DNA from 2 places in the Bacillus sp. D386 genome. Region 1 is predicted to be linked to the other one. Evidence: riboswitches for the same ligand, from Rfam matches in the RefSeq annotation. Region 1 holds a riboswitch; the other holds the start of a gene.

The links. Region 1 has a riboswitch for glycine ahead of gcvT (glycine cleavage system aminomethyltransferase GcvT). Riboswitches for the same ligand answer to the same signal wherever they lie in the genome.
Region 2: another riboswitch for glycine. It lies ahead of FHY45_RS17935 (amino acid permease); the one in region 1 lies ahead of gcvT (glycine cleavage system aminomethyltransferase GcvT).

The regions. Positions count from the first base shown of each region.
Region 1 is NZ_VEMV01000005.1:280,320-283,748, reverse strand. It holds gene FHY45_RS16290 (DEAD/DEAH box helicase) at 1-1,212, opposite strand, end outside; glycine riboswitch at 1,676-1,766, shown strand; glycine riboswitch at 1,770-1,861, shown strand; gene gcvT (glycine cleavage system aminomethyltransferase GcvT) at 2,033-3,151, shown strand; gene gcvPA (aminomethyl-transferring glycine dehydrogenase subunit GcvPA) at 3,148-3,429, shown strand, end outside.
Region 2 is NZ_VEMV01000006.1:123,897-127,325, reverse strand. It holds gene FHY45_RS17940 (DUF4179 domain-containing protein) at 1-309, shown strand, start outside; gene FHY45_RS17935 (amino acid permease) at 465-1,811, opposite strand; glycine riboswitch at 1,984-2,061, opposite strand; gene FHY45_RS17930 (DMT family transporter) at 2,573-3,429, opposite strand, start outside.

The DNA.
Region 1 (3,429 bases):
GACTTGTGCTTGTTTTTCGAACAGTTCTTTCATCCAGTCCTTCTTACTACGTTTAAATCCGCCGCGGAATGGAACAGAAGTGATTCCATTTTGCTTAAGAAACCACTGCAAATATAATTGCGTGGCTCGATACTCGGTAAAAATGATAACCTTATCTTTTATAGAATGAATCAATTCAAGCGCTTTTTTCGCTTTTGAATTGCAATCAACCAGTTCGACCAGGTTGATAAGGTTATGTATGGCTTCCTTAAAGCTTAGTCCGGCATCCGGGTTTCGATCGAGCATATTTTTTAACGTAAAGTAGACGGCTTCCCTGCTGCTGCATGCCTCACGCTGAAGGATTAAAGAAGAAAATGTACTCCCGATACCCTCCGGCAATTCTTTCCTAAATGAAGAAACTCCATCATATAGATCCTGTTCCTTTTCGGTGAAATCTATAAAAATTGTTTCAACCTTTCTTTTTGTCCACTCAATGCCGGTATCCTGGCGTTTATTTCGAATCATCACCATATTAACCAATTCTTTTAAATAAGCATCATCCTTTAATGAACGTTTCTTAGCAGAAAAGCGTTCATTAAATTTGGCATAGCTTCCTAAATGCCCTGGCTTAAGCAATGATACAAGATAAAAAATTTCTTCTAGCTTGTTTTGAATAGGGGTTGCCGTTAACAGTAGACAGAACTTTCTCTGGACTTTTTGTACAAACTCATAGTTTTTGGTTTTATTGTTTTTTAACTTGTGAGCCTCATCTATGATGACAATGTCATAGGTTTGTTCGAGTATGGCAGAACGATGAGGCTCTCGTTTAGCAGTATCTATGGAAGTGATTATACATTCAGAATCCCACCCATACCCCTTTCTGTATATGACAGCTGGTATGTGAAACTTCTGATTAAGCTCCTGTGCCCATTGAGATACGAGAGAGGCTGGGACTAGTATTAGTATTTTGCTTGCCAGGCCCCGAATCATATATTCCTTTAAGATCAGACCGGCCTCTATTGTTTTACCAAGACCTACTTCATCAGCTAATATGGCTTTACCATTCATTCTTTCAATGACTTCGGTAGCAGCTTCGAGCTGATGGGTTAAAGGTGTAAATCCTGATAAATGCTTTGGTGCAAGGAGGCCGTTGAAATCTGGAATCAGATTATGCTTTTCGGCATCCAATCCGAGTTTAAAAAGGGAGTAGCTGCACCAGGGGCCATCCTCCATAATCTTTTCCTCAAGCTCCTTTTCCCAATCTTCATCAAAATAGACCTTTGGTGTTAAACTCAATGTGAATCCCAACTTTCTTTATTTAAGCTAGTTAGATAAATGCTTGATTGTAATTTAACTAAATTCAATAGAATTCTCTTACCTTATATAGGTATAGGTGGTGTCATTAATTTCTAAACAATAGTAGGAGTTTAATCTCCGGCTAAAATCTGATTAAATGCTTTATGCGGATGGCAGAAAATTATAAGGAATTTATTCAGTGACGCCTAAACAATTTTTTTGCCCCAATAAAGCTGAGGTGTTACTGATATTTTTTTAGTTTCCAATCATTCATCGAGATAACGTAAATGTTGCCACCTGATAATTGTTGATGGTAGGATATAAATGTAAGACTATTTAGAAAACGGCTTATCTCTTGCTTTTTGTTTAGTATGACCAATTTACATAATTATATGAGCGAATGAAGGCAAGGGGAGAGACCGTATTTGCGGCACCGAAGGAGCAAATGGTGAATCCATGAATCTCTCAGGTACAGAGACTCTTGCTGGACGCATCTCTGGAGAGCGCTTCCTTTATTGTGAAGCCACCCAAGAGGAAACGCCGAAGTACGTTACCCGGCGGTAAACTTTCAGGTATCAGGACAGAGCCCCCCTAATAAGGGAGGTTTCTGTCCTTTTTTTCGTGGATCGCTGAAGGATATATCGCTTCGGTCAAATGTGGAAAAGCGGCGTTTTACTTAATAAGTTAACAAGCAATCATTTAAATGGCATAACAAGCAAGAGAATCCGTATAAAACGAATATTTTAGGAGGGTAAGGATGGGAGAATTAAAGCAGACTCCGCTGATCAGTGTGTACAGGGAGTACGGAGGAAAAACAATTGATTTTGGCGGCTGGGAATTGCCTGTCCAATTTTCGGGCATTAAACAGGAGCATGAATCAGTGCGTACAAAAGCAGGCCTCTTTGATGTATCACATATGGGCGAATTCATGATTAAGGGTGCTGGGTCTTTACCATTTTTGCAGCTGATGATGACCAACGATGTCAGTAAGCTGAAAACGGGCCGGGCACAGTATACTGCTATGTGCTATGAGAATGGCGGAACGGTTGATGACCTGATTATTTATAAAAAAGGTGAAGATGATTATTTGTTAGTTGTGAACGCATCTAATATTGATAAAGATTTTGAGTGGTTAAAAAAGCATGCGAGCGAAGATGTAGAACTAAAAAATATATCGGAACAAATAGGGCAATTGGCATTACAGGGACCGCTTGCAGCTGATATATTACAGAACCTTGCAGAGGAAGTAGATCTCAATACCATTGGTTTCTTTGCTTTTCGTGAAGATGTCATGATAAATGGCATTAGTGTACTTGTTTCAAGAACTGGCTACACCGGTGAAGATGGATTTGAATTGTACTGTAAGAGCGAAGATACAGTGAAGCTTTGGAAAGATCTTTTAGAATTCGGTAAGGATAAGGGATTGGTTCCATGTGGACTTGGGGCAAGAGATACGCTTCGGTTTGAAGCAAAACTTCCTTTATATGGCCAAGAGTTATCTCCAGAGATTACACCTATCGAAGCGGGGATTGGGTTCGCTGTAAAAACCGATAAAGAACATTTTATTGGTAAGGAAGTTTTAAAGGAACAGAAGGAAAATAGCGCCCCTAGAAAGCTTGTCGGAATCGAAATGATTGACCGCGGTATTCCGAGACATGGGTACCCGGTTTTCGTTAAGGATGAAAACATCGGGGAAGTGACCACTGGAACACAATCCCCAACCTTAAAGAAAAACGTAGGCCTTGTCCTGATTAATGTAGAATTCGCTAACCTTGATGAGGTAGTCGAGGTTGAGATACGGGGAAAAAGATTAAAGGCGAAAATTGTTAGTACTCCATTTTATAAACGCACTCAGGCAGGAGGAGTAAAAAAATGAAGCATCGTTATTTACCAATGACAGAGCAGGATACTGAACAGATGTTAACAGCGATTGGTGTAGAATCAATCGATGACTTATTTTCTGATATACCTGAAAAAGTAAGGTTTAAGGGTGAATACAAGCTAAAAAAAGCAAAGTCTGAATCAGCACTTCTGAAAGAATTAACTGAGCTGGCCGAGAAAAATGCCAATCTCAGGACCCATAGTTCTTTTCTTGGAGCGGGAGTATATGACCATTACATGCCAGTCATCGTTGATCACGTTATCTCAAGATCA
Region 2 (3,429 bases), on a different contig from region 1:
TTACTGCATAATTTAGGTTATCAGTTTAATATAATAGACCCACGGATTGATTTGGATGATGATTGGCCATTTTATATACATCGGAATCATGTTGAAGTCCTTAATAAAGATACAATGCATTTTCAATCAGTATTTGATTTAAGTGGAGAAGTTGTGTATGAAGGGGATATGGTTCAAAAAATCACCAATTTTGAAATGGATCATGCCATTCTGCAATTTGATTTTAACTCATTTTTAGATACAGTGGAGCTTGAGCCTTTCACAGTAAAAATACCTCAGAAGAAAGAGCAACTTGAGAATCATAAATAAAGGAAATAGTTTATTGAAACTATTTTGCTCAATTCGGTACCGAGCTGTACTAAGTTTTCATTCAACCATAGAATACTATAGAAAAAAATGCACTCCAATTGTTAAGTGTAATCTAACAACTGGAGTGCATTATTATTTTTGCTTTTGCTCTATTATCATAATCTCTTCTTTTTATGATAGTTATATAAAATGAACAATAAGACAAACCATAATGGTGTAAGCAGCATTGCTAAGCGTGTTTCCGCAGCAATGAGCATTACAATCAGTATGAAAGCAAACATACCTAGGATTACATAATTTATAGCTGGTGTTAATGGAGCTTTGAATGTAGATTTAGCTCTTAAATCAGGTCTTGTTTTTACATATTTGATATGCGAGATTAAAATAATGCTCCATACCCAAATGAAACAGATGGCGCTGATTGTTGTGACGATTGTAAAGGCCTGCTCTGGTATCAGCTTGCTAAGCAGTGCACCGACAGAAACTACAATAGTAGAAGTTAATAATGCATTGCTCGGTACATGGTGTTTATTTAATTTGCCAAGTTTTTTTGGTGCTTCATTATGATTGCTTAAGTTGTACATTATCCGGCTGGTTGAGAATAAACCGCTGTTTGCAGCAGAGGCTGCCGATGTTAATACAACAAAGTTGATAATACCTGCCGCCATTGGAATCCCGATTAAGGCGAAGACACCTACAAATGGGCTGCTTGTCGCACTTAATTGATCCCAAGGATTGATGCATAAAATAACAAATAAGGCACCTACATAAAACAGTAAAATCCGTACCGGTATTTTGTTGATAGCAGATGGAATGTTTTTTCGTGGATTAGCTGTTTCAGCAGCAGATACACCAATAAGTTCAACTCCGACGAAGGAGAAGACAACCATTTGCAGTGATAGTAAGAACCCTGATATTCCATTCGGGAACATGCCGCCATGATTCCAAAGGTTAGAAACAGAAACAGTTCCGCTATCTGTTTCAAATCCAATCACAAGCAGTACGATTCCTACGACAATTAGTGCAACAATAGTGACGACTTTAATAATCGCAAACCAGAATTCCAACTCACCAAACAGTTTGACGGTTAATAGATTTAATCCTAATAGAATTACTAAACAGATGATGGCAGGCACCCATTGCGGGATATCAAACCAGTATTGTGTATATAAACCAACAGCGATAATATCAGCCATGGCTGTCATAATCCAGCAGAACCAATACGTCCAGCCAGTCACAAATCCAGCCCATGGACCCAAATATTCAGCTGCGAAATCGATAAATGATGTATGATTTGTATTGGATAAAAGTAATTCACCCAGTGCTCTCATAACAAAAAATAGAGCTACTCCGATAATCAGATAAGAAAATAAGATGGATGGACCGGCTAAATGAATGGATTTTCCGGAGCCTAAAAATAAGCCGGTTCCAATTGTGCCCCCAATTGCTATTAATTGTACATGACGATTTTTTAAATCCCTTTTTAACTCTTGCTTAGCCAAGTTGCATGCCCCCGTTTAATCTTAGATGTCTAAAACAGGCACCTAGTAAAATAGATATTTATCATTTTTCTCGCTTGATTTAGATACTATGTCTCACCTCACTATTGATATTGGAAAATAAAAAAAGAGATTGGTTGTCTCCAATCTCTAAAAGGGCAAGAATAACAAAAATCGTTACCATTCTGTCCTTTTGCCTGAGATTGTGAATCCTTCGGCGCTGTATAAATACAGTCTCTCCAGAAGCTGCTCCCGCCATAGTTTTATCCACAGCGATCAAAGCGTGCTATATTAAATTATCAATTATCAGAGTATGTTACCTTATTAACATAATTCTGAAAAAATGTTATGGAAAAAATGCTATCACTAAATTATTATGTTGTCAAACTAAGTACATGTAATTAAATGATTTGTTGAAGCATATGGAAGAGACCAAGATTTACTTGAAATATATTTAACCCATATGCTTTTGAACAATCAATTAATGATACTAAACAAGCTTCAGTTCTGATAAACCATTACAATAAGTATTAAATAGTAAAGAAAGGTACTAGGTCTCTCTCTTTTTTTGTTTACTAATTTAAACATCTTGAGGAGTATTCCTTCAGATATATAAGCATGGCAGTGAGGTTAAGGGGAAGGCCAGAATCGAAAGCTCTCTTTTTCATGTTTATCTTAGCAGTAGCACAATTCATTCTGAAAAAAAGACCAAATCCATAAGGGATTTGGTCTTTAATCTACATTATTAAAAGGCAAATTCAAATTTAGAGTTCATCCGCTATCCCCAGCAGGATAATACCGAAGATAACAACTGCGATGATCATGTATTGTTTTTTAGTCAGCTTCTCTTTTAGGAAGATTCGTGACAGGATAATTGAAAAGATACTGTAAGAAGCAATCAATGGTGCTGCGATAATTGCATAGCCTGATGCCATGGCAAATACGTAGAAAAATTGACCAATCGTTTCCAAAATAGCAGCTATCCCTTTATCGCGCTCTTTAAATACATGGAAGGATTCCTTCTTAATAAAGCGAAGATAGATAAAACATACGGCAGCGCATAGGAAAAAGGTATATTCATACGCAAGCAAAGCTGAATTTTCGCTGATTAAATTCAATTCATCCAGATAGATGGCATCCGCAAATGTAGCAAGTCCATCAATAATGCAATATAAAATTGGGAAGATAATAGCCAAGAAACCAATTTGGTATTTTTTATCGATATGCTCAGAATTCAGTCGACGAGCTTCATCTTCTGCTCTTTTTTCCAGAACGGCTATCCCCACAATCCCAAGAGTGATGATGATAATCCCAAGTACTTCAATGATACTTAGCTCATGAGTGAAAAAGATGAAGAGCAGAATGCTTGTTACGACACCTGAGGAATTCTGTATTGGTGAGGCGATAGACAATTCAATATAGCGCAAACCAATATACCCAAATGCCATGGAAAGGATGTATAAAGAAGATACTGGTAAATAATGAATCATCTCCATTGGATTGAACTGTATATCTTTTATAATCATATAGGCTGTTGCATGAATTCCCATGACAAGACCAACCATGATGATAATTTTAATATGGCTGTACTTGTCATTGCTGTCTGATCCCTTTTTATAAA